DNA from 3 places in the Bradyrhizobium sp. CCBAU 51753 genome. Region 3 is predicted to be linked to each of the others. Evidence: predicted binding sites of a transcription regulator. Region 3 holds the regulator's gene; each other region holds the start of a gene.
The links. Region 3 encodes LexA, which represses DNA repair genes until DNA is damaged. Its sites were predicted from a motif close to TGTTCNNNNTGTGTTCNG; they were not measured.

Region 1: recA (recombinase RecA) is a predicted target of LexA. The motif match lies at 2,556-2,573, and genes of this name have one in related genera.
Region 2: uvrA (excinuclease ABC subunit UvrA) is a predicted target of LexA. The motif match lies at 1,436-1,453, and genes of this name have one in related genera.

What each region holds. Positions count from the first base shown of each region.
Region 1 is NZ_CP030037.1:6,102,515-6,107,688, forward strand. Features, by position in the region: gene XH93_RS27960 (hypothetical protein) at 1-225, opposite strand, end outside; gene XH93_RS27965 (hypothetical protein) at 244-1,248, opposite strand; gene recA (recombinase RecA) at 1,362-2,450, opposite strand; gene XH93_RS27975 (hypothetical protein) at 3,365-3,571, shown strand; gene XH93_RS27980 (hypothetical protein) at 3,652-3,882, opposite strand; gene XH93_RS27985 (hypothetical protein) at 3,985-4,305, opposite strand; gene XH93_RS27990 (peptidylprolyl isomerase) at 4,392-4,523, opposite strand; gene XH93_RS27995 (amidase) at 4,670-5,174, shown strand, end outside.
Region 2 is NZ_CP030037.1:4,970,519-4,975,692, reverse strand. Features, by position in the region: gene uvrA (excinuclease ABC subunit UvrA) at 1-1,346, opposite strand, end outside; gene XH93_RS22490 (outer membrane protein) at 1,607-2,266, opposite strand; gene XH93_RS22485 (outer membrane protein) at 2,587-3,342, opposite strand; gene XH93_RS22480 (single-stranded DNA-binding protein) at 3,777-4,262, shown strand; gene XH93_RS22475 (DUF2306 domain-containing protein) at 4,523-4,921, shown strand; gene gyrA (DNA gyrase subunit A) at 5,134-5,174, shown strand, end outside.
Region 3 is NZ_CP030037.1:4,630,490-4,635,663, reverse strand. Features, by position in the region: gene XH93_RS20895 (MFS transporter) at 1-501, opposite strand, end outside; gene XH93_RS20890 (helix-turn-helix transcriptional regulator) at 644-961, opposite strand; gene XH93_RS20885 (HAD family phosphatase) at 1,166-1,804, shown strand; gene glp (gephyrin-like molybdotransferase Glp) at 1,817-3,028, shown strand; gene lexA (transcriptional repressor LexA) at 3,236-3,940, shown strand; gene XH93_RS20870 (hypothetical protein) at 4,269-4,697, shown strand; gene XH93_RS20865 (hypothetical protein) at 4,884-5,111, shown strand; gene XH93_RS20860 (ComEC/Rec2 family competence protein) at 5,108-5,174, opposite strand, start outside.

The DNA.
Region 1 (5,174 bases), 1.5 Mb from region 3:
ATCACGCGCGTCCGCAAACGGGGCACCGGTGAGATTGTCCAGCCAGTGAGGTGACGGGTCGTGGCGTTCGATCGGGCGCCGCGAGAGCGAGAGATCGAGTTCGTCCGATGCGGGCGGCCGCCCCCAAACGAAGCGATGCTCAATACCGATCACGCAATCCGCGAGCCTCGCTGTCTTCAGGTCGCCGGCGCCGCTATCGGTAAAGGTGAGGATGAGCCTGGACATGATCCTCAATCGGCTCCGCTACGATTTGGTCAGCGCCAAATTCCAGCGCCAGAGATTGTCGTTGGTGAGATGGGTGCCGCCCCACCAGCGGTCGATCGGATTGTGGCGGCTGAGGTCCTCCCCGCCGGCGAGGACCGCCTTGCCGAATTCGGTCACGGTCAAGCGGCTTCGCCGATAGGCTTCCACGCGAGCGCGTCGATTTTCCGGGTCGATGACGCGCAACTCGTCATCGAGTCCGGCGATTGCCGGCTGCGGCCCGTGCGCCAGGCCCTCGAGCAGCGTGCCGATTTCCTTATCGTTGAACACGCCGCGCTGGCGAAAGCCGCGCAGGTAGAACAGCGTATTGGTGCCCATGAAGCCCGCCCCGATCAGTTCGAGCAGCCGCATTTCGGTTGCACCAAGTCCCGATCCGCTCCACGGAAGCTCCTGAAGCAGGTCGAGCAGCGCGGGCCGCAGCAAGGGAAACGCGCTCAGGTCATGCTGGAGCACGTCGAAGCTGGCTTCGGGGGTCGAGGCGCGATACGCCCGCCACACTTTGCTGGCGGCTTCGACATGCGCCGGCCGGACCTTGACCAGCGGCACTTCGCTCCACCCCTTCCACGTCGGCTCTATCATCATCAGATCGAAGCCGACCAGACGCAATTCCAACTTGGCCACCGTCTCGGGATGCGATCGGACATGATCGAGCAAGCAAGCCAGTTGCAATTGATCGTTCGGGTCGGGATCGAACCAGAGCTCGATGCGATCGAATGAGGCGCAATACTCGATGAACGTAAGATGCCTGACGGCGTCGCGCTCGCGACTCCGGGGAAACCAATCGGACCAGTGATCGCCGGGGCTCTGATCGCCAAGGCTCTGATCGCCAGGACTCTGATCGCTTCCCGCGCCGAAATAGGCGTCCAGTTTCTGCGGTGACGGCAACGGTCCCCAGACGAACCGAAACCAGACTGAAACGACGCTCGCGGCAACCCCCGCACGGTCCAATTCGGTGCCGGACGAACTGGTCAAAATCAAACGCTTCATCGGCCGCTCATTCAGCATCCCAACATCCCGCGCAAAACGAAACGGGCGCCGAAGACGTCGGCAACTCAACGTCCTCAGCGCCCGCTTGCAGCGAACTTATGCGGCCTGGAGGCTTACTCTTCGGTCGGCTCATCGCCGTCGGCGTCGCTCTCGGGCGTGCCGGCCAGGATCTGCTCGGAGATCAGGCCGGAGTTCTGCCGGATCGCGGCTTCGATCTTCGCGGTGATGTCGGGGTTGGAGCGCAAAAACGCCTTGGAATTCTCGCGGCCCTGGCCGAGCCGCTGGCTGTCATAGGAGAACCAGGCGCCGGACTTCTCGACCAGACCGGCCTTGACGCCGAGGTCGAGGATCTCGCCCATCTTGGAGACGCCCTCGCCGTACATGATGTCGAACTCGACCTGCTTGAAGGGCGGCGCCAGCTTGTTCTTCACCACCTTGACGCGGGTGGTGTTGCCGACCACTTCGTCGCGCTCCTTGATGGCGCCGATGCGGCGGATGTCGAGGCGGACGGAAGCGTAAAATTTCAGCGCGTTGCCGCCGGTGGTGGTTTCCGGCGAGCCGTACATCACGCCGATCTTCATGCGGATCTGGTTGATGAAGATCACCATGGTGTTGGACTTGTTGATCGAGGCGGTGAGCTTGCGCAGCGCCTGGCTCATCAAGCGGGCCTGCAGGCCCGGCAGCGCATCGCCCATCTCGCCCTCGAGTTCGGCCTTCGGCACCAGCGCCGCCACCGAGTCGATCACCAGCACGTCGACCGCGCCGGAGCGCACCAGGGTGTCGGCGATTTCCAGCGCCTGCTCGCCGGTGTCGGGCTGCGAGATCAGGAGCTCGTCGATGTTGACGCCGAGCTTGCGGGCATAGACCGGGTCGAGCGCGTGTTCGGCGTCGATGAAGGCGCAGATGCCGCCCTTCTTCTGGCCTTCCGCCACGGTGTGCAGCGCCAGCGTGGTCTTGCCCGAGGATTCCGGCCCGTAGATCTCGACGATCCGCCCCTTCGGCAGGCCACCGACGCCGAGCGCGATATCGAGCCCGAGCGATCCCGACGAAATCGTCTCGACGTCCATCGAACGGTCGTTCTTGCCGAGCTTCATCACCGAGCCCTTGCCGAACTGACGCTCGATCTGGGAGAGCGCGGCAGAGAGCGCCTTGGACTTGTCCATGGAGGATCCTTCGACGATACGCAGTGCGGTGGCGGACATTTGGGATGTGCTCCTTATGGCGGGGATTCGCTAGCGGGAAAACGGGACGATGCGATCGGGTGGCAGGCTTTTGTTGATGAGGAACTGTGTACCACGTTTGTTCTATGTTCGCAATATGTTCTTTCGAACAAGTAAACGCCGGCCGGCCTCCATCCACAGCGTCCTGCTTTGCTTTTCGGAGCGGCCTGGATTGCCATTAACCCAGCAGCAACCAAGGGTTAGCCGTTGTTCTCGGTAGAGCTACTGAGACGGCTTGGTGAATGTTCTGGCCACATCATTGGCTATGGGACGCAAGACGTTCTCAGCCGGCGCACCCGGTAGTCCCGGAATTCTCCGCGGGTGAACGGAGTTCCGAAAAAATGAAGGGGCCGCTCAAGGGCGGCCCCTTTGACCCAAAATCCAAAATTATGATTTGGTCACAGAATTAGTGCGTCAACACTTCGTTTACCTAACCCCGCCGGCGCGGTTCTGGCGAGTCCGTAGAATCACTGCACCGACGGACATGGTTAAGGCCGGCCCGGTTGGCGGCCCGCCTCCCACCTGGACTGCGGCGTGCCCTCCTCATCGTCACGGCGCGCCTCGCGTCCGGTTCCGACAGCCCAGCGGCTGTCCGGCAGCGCGCGGCCGTGCCGGCGCGCCGCGGTCCGTAGTTCTCCGGGCTAGAACAAAGTTCCAGAGCCCGAAAAACTACTTAAACCTCGGTGGAACACGCGGATTTCAGCGGTGTTCGTCACAGCAATGCTGGCCGGCGTGAATTGGCGCGCCGGAAGCGGCAACGATGCCGCCAGCAGATGGATCCGGGACGGGTCCCGGACGGAATTTCCATAACATTGTCGCTTTGCGGGTTTTGCTTTATAGATACAACTTATAGTTTAATTACCGAGTGCCGCCCTGAGTCGCTGGGGAAGTTTCAGATGATCCACAAGGGCATCGAATACAGCGTCACCCAAGTGATGGCCGGCGTCTGGAAATGGCGCTTCCAGATCGGGAACCGGGTCTTCACGGGCAAGACCGAGGCAAAGCTCGACCTCTTGGCGATCCGCCGGGTGCAGCTGCGGATCGACCGCGAGCTGAAGCAGCTCGGGCGCGAGCAGGCCCGCAGCAACGGCGACAAGGACTGAAACGGAATGAGAGCGTTTTCGAGCGAAGTGGATACCGGTTCGCGTGAAGAAAACGCGTCAAAACAAGGACAAGGGCGCCTTCAGTCGGCGCTGGCCAGCCGCCGCATTGTGAACTCGATGTCGCCGCCGGGCAGTTCGCGCCAGCTCTCGACCGCGCTCATATAAGCGGCCTTCGGGTAGCGGTTCAGGAAGTCGCGCGCCCGCGAGCGCGCCTGATCGCGCGGCAGGGTGAAGGTCTCGCGCAGATAGCCGTCGTCCGGCTTGCGCCGGGCGGCCATCCGGCTGGCGAGATCGCGCGGGCGAGAGACCATTGTCGCTAATCCGGACCAACTGACGACGTCCCTAATATATAGGGCCGGCGCCGGCGGAATCCGAGTCTGCGGGACGCGCGATGCGGGAACGGCCGCCGGACGCTACTGGCTGCGCTGCGCCGTATTGCCGGACGCCGCGCTGCCGGACGCTGTGCTGCCAGACTTGGTCTTCGGCTTGGCGGGATGCTCGGCGGCCTTCTTCGGCGGCGCGTCGTTGCGCACCGCGCCCCAGGGGTCGGCCGATGTCTTGGCGTCGGGAATCTTGCGCAGCGATTCCTGGTAGGCCTTCTGGTTGGCGGCGTCCTGATCCTTCTCCTCCTGGGTCTTGGTCTTGACCTCAGGCATCAGGTTGACGTTGGGCATCTGCGCATAGGCCGGCGCCGACAGCAGCACCGCGACCGCGACCGCGCTCAGAATTCTCATAAGGGCGCTCCCTTGCATTTCCGTGGGGGGTATATCACCGCCAAAAAGCCGTCGCCAAGCGCGCCTTGCCAAGGGCGCTTGAGACCTCAAAGATGGTCTGACTTGCAGGATTTCGGCGACTGCATCCAGTCGTCCCAGATCGGACCGCATTTGGTGCAGCCGCTGAGCGCGAGCCCGATTGCGATCACGCCGCCCAGCATCACCAATCGACGGAACATGACGACCCCATCCCCTGAACAGGCGGCCATAGGGCCCCAGAACTGGGGCATTTTCAAGCCCCTGCGCCCCGCCCCCGGAGCGCTGATTTGACCCTGCGCCAGCGCAAATTACAGTTACGAAACAAAGCAGAAAAGGAATCGACGGCATGACTTTGGCGATGAGCTGGGACGAGTGGGCGCGGCATGACGGGACGGCGCTCGCCGCGCGCGTCAGGAACGGTGAATTGACGCCGCGGGAATTGGCCGCGCAGGCCGCAGCCGCCACAGCCAGGGTCGATGGCACGCTGTCCGGCGTGGTCGAGCTGTTCGACGACGTCATCGCCGACCCCGCCCGCGACGGCGCCGATCTCAATGGTCCGTTCGCCGGCCTGCCGTTCCTGATGAAGGATCTCGGCCCGACGCTGAAGGGCCGGCTGCAGGAGATGGGCTCACTGATGATGCGCGGCAACCGCGCCAGTGAAGACACATTCCTGACGACGAAGCTGCGCAAGGCCGGCCTCAATCTGATCGGCCGCACCACCACGCCGGAGTTCGGGGTCTGCAGCTCGGCGGAAAACCCCGCGGTCTACGTCACGCGCAATCCCTGGAATACCGATTACACCACCTGCGGTTCGTCGGCCGGCAGCGCGGCGATGGTCGCGGCCGGCGCGG
Region 2 (5,174 bases), 340 kb from region 3:
AGGCGGTAGCCGTTGCAGCCGGCGCAGGGCACGTCGGAAAAATACTTGCCGAGCTCTTCGCGCGCCCACTCGCTCTCGGTCTCGCGATAGCGGCGGTTGATGTTGGTGATGACGCCCTCGAACGGCTTCTTGGTGTCGTAGGAGCGCACCCCGTCCTCATAGGAGAACTTGATCTCGTCGTCGCCGGAGCCGTGCAGCAGCGCTTGCTGCACCTTCTTCGGCAGGTCCTTCCACTTTGTGTTCAGCGTGAACTTGTAGTGCTTGCCGAGCGCGGTCAGGGTCTGGATGTAATAGGGCGAGGACGATTTCGCCCACGGCGCGATCGCGCCCTTGCCCAGGGTCAGCTCCTTGTCGGGGATGACGAGATCCTCGTCGATATGCTGCTCGACCCCGAGGCCGCCGCAGGCCGGGCAGGCGCCATAGGGATTGTTGAAGGAGAACAGGCGCGGTTCGATCTCGGGAATGGTGAAGCCGGAGACCGGGCAGGCGAATTTTTCCGAGAACAGGATGCGCTCGGGTCCGCTCTTGTCGTGGATTTTTGCCGTCTTCTTCTTGTCGTCCGCCGCAGCCGCCGCCGCCGGCGCGTCGGCATACTCGATTACGGCGAGGCCTTCGGTGAGCTTCAGCGCGGTCTCAAAGCTCTCGGCGAGGCGCTGCGCGAGATCCGGGCGCACCACGATGCGGTCGACCACGACGTCGATGTCGTGCGGGAATTTCTTGTCGAGCGCGGGCGCTTCCGCGAGCTCGTAGAACGTGCCGTCGATCTTGACGCGCTGAAAGCCCTTCTTGAGGTACTCGGCGAGCTCCTTCTTGTACTCGCCCTTGCGGCCGCGCACGACCGGCGCCAGCAGATAGAGGCGGGTGCCCTCGGGCAGCGCCAGCACGCGGTCGACCATCTGCGAGACGATCTGGCTCTCGATCGGCAGCCCGGTGGCCGGCGAATAGGGCACGCCGACGCGGGCCCACAACAGGCGCATGTAGTCGTAGATTTCGGTGACGGTGCCGACGGTGGAGCGCGGGTTCTTCGACGTGGTTTTCTGCTCGATCGAGATCGCCGGCGACAGGCCGTCGATCTGGTCGACGTCGGGCTTCTGCATCATCTCGAGAAACTGGCGCGCATAGGCCGACAGCGACTCGACGTAGCGGCGCTGGCCCTCGGCATAGATGGTGTCAAACGCCAGCGAGGATTTGCCGGAGCCGGACAGGCCGGTGAACACGACCAGTCTGTCGCGGGGAATCTCGACGTCGATGTTCTTCAGATTGTGTTCGCGCGCGCCACGGATCGTGATGGCGCGCGACGAGGAGCCCGCGGTCTGTTGGCGCTTCGCCTTGAGCACTTCATCCATTGCGACAGTTCCGGGCGCCTGAACGTTGCGCCTTTTGGGCGCGCGCCACCGGTGATGCCGGGACCCTGCGCCGATGGTGGTGTGAGGACTGGAACGTAGGAAGAACGGCGGCAGATTTCCAGTGCCGAGTTGATTCCATCAACGGATAGTTCGCCTGATGGCAGCAGGCGTCAGCAGCGGGGGTTCCGGGCAAAGCAAAAAGGCCGGCCACCAGGGCCGGCCTTCGGGTCCCGATCGTGCGATCAGGAGTTGCTCAGTGCTCAGTATCTCGCGACCACCGGGCCGCCGAAGTGATAGTTCACGCCGAACTGGACGCTGTGCAGTTCGAGCGTTCCGGAGGGCACGCCGAAATAGGTCTCGCTGTCCAGGCTGCGGTACAGGTACTCGCCCTTGATCGACCACTGCGGCGCGATGAACGCCTCGATGCCCGCGCCGACGGTCCAGCCGGAGTGGAAGTTGCTCTGCGAAGCCGTCACGCCGAGCGCGGTGACGCTGAGCTTGTTGTCGACCCAGGCGTAGCCGCCGGTGCCGTAGAACAGCACCTGGTCGACGGCGAAGCCGACGCGGCCGCGCACGGTGCCGAGCGCTTCGATCTTGCTCTTCACGGTGACGCCGAAGCCGCTGACCGACGCATTGACGTCAGCCCAGGCGCCGTCGGCCTCGAGGCCGTACACGAAGTTGCCGGCCTGCCAGTTGTAGCCGATGGTGCCGCCGCCGAAGCCGCCTTCCATCTTCGGGTTGCCGGAGTTTTCGCTGGCGTAGCCACCGAAGCCGCCGATGTAGAAGCCCGTCCAGTTGTAGATGGCGGCAGGGGGCGGAGCCTTCACGTAGGGGGCACGGGCCGCCATGTCCGCGGCGCTGGCCGGTGCAAATGCGCTCAGTACAAGCAAACCGGCCGAAGCCAGCAACAGATTCCTCATTTCCAAATTCCCAGTCCCGATTGTCTTGTCGACGCTATCGTCGACCCTTCATGCCCCGTGAAGGACATCACGCAGGATTGCCTGACGTTGTCATCCTTCTACACAGCCGGACACAGAATGTGTGTGCCCGGAAAACAACAATGCGGCGGAAACACACAACCTAAGGTGTTTTGGCGGCGCCGGATCACAGCTTTTCGTCTGAACAGCAAAAGGTCGGCGCGAAGCCGGCAAGCGACATTGGCCGGCGGGCAAACAAAAAGGCCGGCACAAGGCCGGCCTTTTCGATGGTCTGAAATCCGATCGCGCGATCAGTACCTGACTTAGTACTTGGCGATGACCGGGCCGCCCCACTTGTAGTTGACGCGGACGGTGACGACGTCGACGTCCTGACTGATGCGGGTGTTGCTGAACAGCAGGCCGCCAGCCGGAGTCCTCAGAGTGTAGGTGTGGTCTTCCATGAAGAAGTGGTTGTACTCGACACCGGCGGTCCAGTTCGGCGCGAAGCCGACTTCGATGCCGGCGCCGACGGCTCCACCCCAACGGGTTTCGTCGGTCTGGCCCGCGACGACCGGGGCAGGCACGTTGGCGAAGGTGCGATAGCGGTTGTCGGTCAGAGCAGCACCGCCCTTGACGTAGAGCAGCACGTTGTTGACGGCGTAGCCGATCTGGCCGGTGAACAGGCCGAAGGCGTCGATCTTGGTCTGGTTGGTGAAGGCGCCGGGCGCGAACAGTGCTGCGTTATTGCTGCCCTTGAAGTCGGCCCAGTTGCCCTGGGCTTCAAGGCCGAACACCCAGGTGCCGGACTGCCAGCGATAGCCAATCTGACCACCGGCGGTGCCGCCGGTCGCGTCGTGGCAACCATCCGATCCGATATTCACGCCGCCGACGATTTGATCCCAGCAGTTGTGGCTCGAGCCCCAGCCGCCGTTCACGCCGATGTAGAAGCCAGTCCAGTCGTAGATCGGAGCGATGACGGGCGGCGGCGCCTTGGTGTAGGGCCGGGCAGCGAGGTCGGCGGCGGCGGCAGGCGCAGCGAACGCAATCAGAGCGACGGTACCGAGCAAAAATTTCTTCATCGTCAAATCTCCCAGCTCGTGATCGGCTTCCTGTGGTCCCGAAGCGCGATCTCAGACGCGAGCGCCCGCGTCATGGATCACAGCTATAGCCTGATTCAACCGCCAAAGCCGTCTCCCAAAAGCCACACTCGCGCAAGAAGTGCATAATAACCAAGCTATTGTTTTGTTTGGATTTTTCAGAAGGCCTCGGGCGGTGAAGCGCAGATCGGGGACAGAATTGGCCGCAGTTCCGTTGCTACGGCTGGTTGCAGAACAAAGCTGGAACGATGCCGGCGGCGATGCTATATGTGGTGGATAACGGCTTGATAACCGTGTGACGGCGAAGGCGGCGCGCCGGTGTCGGCGTATAGGGTCGTTCGCGACGCCTGCAGTAAGTGGCGAAGGTTGAGAGTGGCGGCCGATGTCCGGCTGCCCGGTTGAGTGGAGAAGAAGCGATGGCGGGAAGCGTGAACAAGGTGATTCTGGTCGGCAATCTCGGCAAGGATCCGGAGATCCGGCGGACGCAGGACGGTCGTCCGATCGCGAACCTCTCCATCGCCACCTCGGAAACCTGGCGCGACAAGGGCACCGGCGAGCGCAAGGAAAAGACCGAGTGGCACCGCGTCGTGATCTTCAACGAAGGCCTTTGCAAGGTCGCCGAGCAGTACCTGAAGAAGGGCGCCAAGGTGTACATCGAGGGCCAGCTGCAGACCCGCAAATGGACCGACCAGAGCGGCGTCGAGAAATACTCGACCGAGGTCGTGCTGCAGGGCTTCAACTCCAACCTCACGATGCTGGATGGGCGCGGCGGAGGCGGCAGCAGCTTCTCCGACGATGGCGGCAGCGATTTCGGCTCGGCCGGTCCGGTCTCCTCCGCGCCGCGTCGCCCGGTCGCCGCCGGCAGCCGCAACAGCGACATGGACGACGACATCCCGTTCTGACCAGCGGCAGGATTTCCAGATAGCGCGATCAGGGCGCTCATTCCGTGAAGATTCGTTTCATGGAGGGGTGTCCTGATGCGCGCTGGGAGCTTGCTCATGTGGACAAGTGGGATAACTCCATAACTTGCTGATATAGTGTAGCCATTTTCCGGTGGCCGGCTAAGGTTCCGCCAGACTTTGACACAGCCAAATGTAAATGATATTTACATCGGCGCCGGCAATGCGCTGTGGTTGCCGCGAAGCGCCTGAGGGCTGTCATCATGAGCCTCGCACCGTTGCTCGACGCTGCGCCTGCGATCCCGCTCCACGCCTTTGCCGCGATGGCCGCCTTTGTGCTCGGCTCCATTCAGCTCGCCGCGCCCAAAGGGACGCTGCCGCACCGGACGCTGGGCTGGATCTGGGTAGTCCTGATGCTGGTGGTGGCCGGCAGCTCGTTCTGGATCCACCAGATCAAGCTGGTCGGTCCGTGGAGCCCGATCCATTTGCTGTCGATCTTCTCGCTGGCGATGCTGGTGCTCGGCGTCGCAGCCGCGCGAACGCATAATGTCCGCCGGCACAAGTTCACGATGATCGGCATCTTCTTCGGCGCGCTGGTCATCGCCGGCCTCTTCACCTTCATGCCGGGCCGCATCATGCACGCGGCGGTATTCGGGCCGTGAGAGCAGCGAATGGGGTAGCGAAGAGGGCTTTTCCGTTCGCTGTTCGCCATTCACTATTCGGCCCTCAATCGCGTCGTTCGGGAACTTGCGAGCTTCCCCGTAAGTGCATGAAAAAACAGACGGAAAAACCGAGCAGCAAAGCCGTGTGGGGGTGGTTTTCGGGCCCCCGATACGCTATATGATTCCCGAGTAAAACTGAGCGGATTTCCCCTTTGTCCGATAGCGAAGACGACAAGCCCGGCGAGCAGCCGGG
Region 3 (5,174 bases):
GACGGCCATCACGGCAGGCCCAATGCCGGTGACCACAAAAGCTGCCCGCCACCCCCAATGGTCGGCGACGAGTTGCGCCACCAGAAAGGAAAGCCCGACGCCCAGCGAGAAGCTGGATGTGTAGAGCGTGACAGCCCGGGAGGTGTCTCCCGCCGGCAGCCGGTCTGTCAGAGCCTTCAGCCCTGGCATGTAGGCGCCGGCGAAGCCGAGACCCGCGAGCGACCAGATGACCACGCCCGACCAGAAGCCGACTGCGAACAGACCGAACGCGATCGTGGCAAGTCCGCTGACGATCGATCCGCAGAGAAGAACGAGGCGGGCATCGATCCGATCGGTCAGCGTCGTCAGCACCGGGACCGCCAGCATGTAGCCGAAGGCATAGCCGCTGGCGAGCAGCCCGCCTTCGGCCGCACTCATACCCCAGGCAGGCATGAGGTGCTGCGCGAGATTGGCCGACAGCGCGACATGCGGAAGCAGATTGCCGATCTGTCCGAGGCACATCGCCGCTATCAGCGAACGATGTTCGAGTGCGAAAGGGCGTGTCCTCATCCTGCCGCCGGGACTAGGAACACCCGCAGCCGGCCGACCGTGGTTACGCTCATTTTTCTGTCCTTCTGGAATCATTGAAGAAAGCGCTAAAAGATCAGGCGGCCGTCTTGGCTTCCTTGCATTCCGTTTCGTCGGCGCAGCACTCGGCAGCCAGAAAATTCACCAGGCCCTGCATTGTGTCGTACTGGGCGTGACAGATCAGCGTGGTGCCCTCGCGCACCTGCGAGATCAGCCCCACGGAGACCAGCGCCTTGACGTGGTGCGACAGCGTCGACGCCGGAATCCTGAGCCGGTCCTGCAAACGCCCGACCGGCATGCCGGCATGTCCGGCGCGGACCAGCGCCCGGTAGATCCTGAGCCTGGTCGGATTGCCGAGGGCCTCCAGGCGTGCTGCGGCGTCATCGATCTTCATGACGCGACCATGCTTTGCCGTCGACGCCGCGTCAATCGATATTTCTAGAATGTTCGAAATACGGGTGTTAGGAACGACAGCGAGCATGGGCTCACTCACACGCATCCCGCTCGCAAGCATGTGAGCCGTGCGATGGCCTCCCCGCTCCCGCAGCCGATCGAATCCATTGCCGCCTGCCCGCAATTTTCGTACACCGTCGGCGCAATGACCTCAGATCTCTCCCCCAATTCCGTCGACGTGCTGCTGTTCGATATCGGCCGCGTCGTGCTCGACATCAGCTTCGACAAGGTGATGGCGTGCTGGGCCGGCCACGCCGGCTGCGCGCCCGCCGACCTCGCCGGCCGCTTCATCGTCGACGACAGCTTCAAGCATCACGAGGTCGGCCGGATCGACGACGCCGCGTTCTTCGCCAATTTGCGCGACACCCTCGGCGTCGGCCTCACCGACGCCCAGTTCCTCGAGGGCTGGAACGCGATCTTCACCGGCGAGATGCCGGGCATCGCGCCGCTGCTCGCCGGCGCCGCCAAGCGGATGCCGTTGTACGCCTTCTCCAACACCAACCCGGCCCATGTCGCGCATTTCTCGGTCGCCTATGCCGATGTGCTCAGCCATTTCCGCGCCGTGTTCCTGTCCTCGGCGATCGGGCTGCGCAAACCCGACGCCGCGGCCTATGATCATGTGGTAAAAGCCATCGGCGTGCCGGCGTCGCGGATCCTGTTCTTCGACGATACGGCGGCCAATATCGAGGGCGCGCGGGCGCGCGGCCTTCATGCCGTCCACGTGACATCGACGGATGACGTGGCAAGGGCGCTGTCCGCGCTTGGGATCGAGAGCAAAATCTGAGGAGGTCCGCGCGTGGCCTTGATGCCGGTTGCCGATGCCCTGTCCGCGATTCTCGACGGCGCCGAGCCGCTGCCTGAGGAGATGGTCGGCCTCGATGCCGCCTATCACCGCACGCTGGCGCGCGACGTCGCGGCGCTGCGCACCCAGCCGCCGCAGGCGATGTCGGCGATGGACGGCTATGCGGTGCGCGCGGCCGATGCGGCCGACCTGTCGGCGCGGCTGAAGGTGATCGGCGAAGTCGCCGCCGGCCGGCCGTTCGAGCGCACGGTCAGCGCCGGCGAAGCGGTGCGGATCTTTACCGGCGGCGTGATCCCCGACGGCGCCGACGCTGTGATCATCCAGGAAGACACCAGGGCCGATGGCGACCACATCACCATCACCGAGACGGCGGTCACCGGGCGGCATATCCGTCCCCCCGGTGTCGACTTCCGCGAAGGCGACGTGCTGCTTGCGGCCGGCAGCCGCCTCTCGGACCGCGCGCTCTCGCTTGCCGCCGCCATGAACTATCCGGAACTCGCGGTGCGCCGCCGTCCCAGGGTCGCGGTGCTGGCAACCGGCGACGAGCTGGTGATGCCGGGTTCCAAGCCGGGTCCCGGCCAGATCGTCTATTCCAACGGCTATGCGCTGCGGGCGTTGGCCCGCGCCGAGGGTGCCGAGACGATCGATCTCGGGATCGCCGCCGACACCGTGGCCGCAACGACCCCAGGCATCCGCCGAGCGCGCGATGCCGGCGCCGACGTCCTGATCACCACCGGCGGCGCCTCGGTCGGCGACCACGACCTGGTCAAGCAGTCGCTGGAGGCCGAGGGCGTCACCATGGCGTTCTGGCGGATCGCGATGCGGCCCGGCAAGCCGATGATGCACGGACGGCTCGGCGCGATGCGGGTGATCGGCCTGCCCGGCAATCCGGTGTCGTCCTATGTCTGCGCCTTCCTGTTCCTGGTGCCGCTGATTCGGGCACTGAGCGGCCGCAAGGTGATTCATCACGTCCGCGCGCGCGCATTGCTCGGCCGCGATCTCGCCGCCAACGACCAGCGTGAGGATTACTTGCGCGCCCGCCTCGAGGCGCGCGCGGACGGCACGCTGATCGCAACGCCCGTGATGAAGCAGGACTCATCGCTGCTGGGGAATCTCGCTGCGGCGCAGGCACTTCTCGTTCGTCCGCCGTTCGCGCCCGCGGCCGCGAGCGGTGCCGAATGCGAGATCCTCACGATGCCGGAGTGAGCCTCGCGCGGCCGCCACTTCGCCGATTGCCTGTCACGTTCACCTGAAATTAAGTGGTTGCGGAACACATATCGAACATATAGTGTCCGTTCATGATTTGTTTCGAGTACTGGTGTCTACAATCGGGAGTTCATCGCGGAGCGCCGTGCTCCGGGTCTTCCGAAGTCTCGGAATCGAACGACGCTATCAACCGGGGGAATACTCGAGATGCTCACGCGCAAACAGTACGAACTTCTGCGTTTCATCAATGAACGTCTGAAAGAGGCCGGCGTGCCGCCCTCCTTCGACGAGATGAAGGATGCGCTCGACCTGCGCTCGAAATCCGGTATCCACCGCCTCATCACCGCGCTGGAGGAGCGCGGCTTCATCCGCCGCCTGCCGAACCGGGCGCGCGCGATCGAGGTGATCAAGCTGCCCGAACTGGCCGCCGGCGGCGGCAATGGCCGCCGCGGCTTCACCCCGAGCGTGATCGAGGGCGCGCTCGGCAAGCGCTCCTCGACGCCGCCGGTCGCCGAGGACGACGGCAACCGTCCGGTCGCCGTGCCGGTGATGGGCCGGATCGCGGCCGGTACGCCGATCGAGGCGCTGCAGACCCGCAGCCACACCATCAGCGTGCCGCCGGACATGCTCGGCGCCGGCGAGCACTACGCGCTCGAGGTGCGTGGCGACTCCATGGTCGACGCCGGCATCCTCGACGGCGACATGGCGCTGATCCAGCGCAACGACACCGCCAACACCGGCGACATCGTGGTGGCGCTGATCGACGAGGAGGAAGCCACTCTGAAGCGCTTCCGCCGCCGCGGTGCATCGATCGCGCTCGAGCCGGCCAACACCGCCTATGAAGTGCGCATCCTGCCGCCGAACCGGGTGCGCATCCAGGGCAAGTTGATCGGCCTGTACAGGAAATACTAGGCGCCGGCGGCACTTGATGATCGTCTGCGCGGAGATCATGCTCAAGCAAAACTATCGGGCGGGATGACGATTCGAAGAAAAGTCATCCCGATCGAGGAACGGAGCGACGCATCGGACCGTTGCTTGGCGGATAGCGCGACGTGTGACTTGCACCAGATGCGCCCAGATACCGCCGACGCGCTGTAGCGTGTTTGTGATTGAGGCCGTCCGTGACCAGTCGTACAATCGCCTCGAAACGAGAAAACACTCGTTCGCTATCGTCCACTCTGGTAGAGGCCCGCGCCTCAAGGAGAGGCACGGGTCGCTACCTCGACAGAGGAGCCTTCCGATGTGTGACTATAGCCTGCATGCGGTGCAATCGCGTCCCGCCGTCGTCGGAGAGACGCTGATCAGCACGACTTTCCGCGGCACGTCGACCCGCGGTTTTGCCTCGGAGAACGATCCCAACGTCGCGGTCTGCATGCTGCCCGGCACCGAGCTCGCCTTCGTCGAGAACGTCCGCTACGACAGCCGGTGGATCTGGACCAAGACGATCGGCTATCGGGTCGGCGTGTTCAACGAGGTCGAGCCCGACGTGCCGGATCGCCATCACGACGCGGTCGAATTCCCCGACGGCAGCCATGTGCTGGTGACCCAGCTCGTCGAAGGCCAGCGCGTCACGGTGCTGCAGCTGCCGGCGCTGCATCCGACCGTCGAGCACAAGCCCAAGGTCGCAGAGCGGCGGCCCTCCGCATTCGCATCGCTGTTTTTGGGTTGAGCGCATCGTCGCCGCAGGATGAGCTGTCCCGCGGCGGGTGACCAAAGCGATTTCGAGCGACCCCGGAGTTCCGTTCCGGGGCGCATCAGTGAGGTTGCGCTGGACGCCGGCTCGGTTGCGCTGGACGCCGGCTCGGTTGCGCTGGACGGCACCTTGGCGCATCATCCCGCGCGGAGGACGTGCGCGGTGGTCGACAAGGTCACATGGCAGCGAGCTGGACGCGTCACGGAACCGGGCCGCTACATGTTCCGGTTCGGCTGGCTGACCGTGACCGCCGATGACCTCAAGGTCTGGCAGCAGTTTCCCGAAGCCGTCTTCACCCTGGTCAAGAAGCCCGACGCCGGCCCCGATGCCGACGAATACCACCTCGGCCTGTTCGAGCTGCCGACCGCCCCCTCCTCCGACCACCACTAATCATCGGCCTGCAGATCGGCCTCGGCCGGCGTCGCATCGACGGCGGGGCGTGCTGCGCCGGCG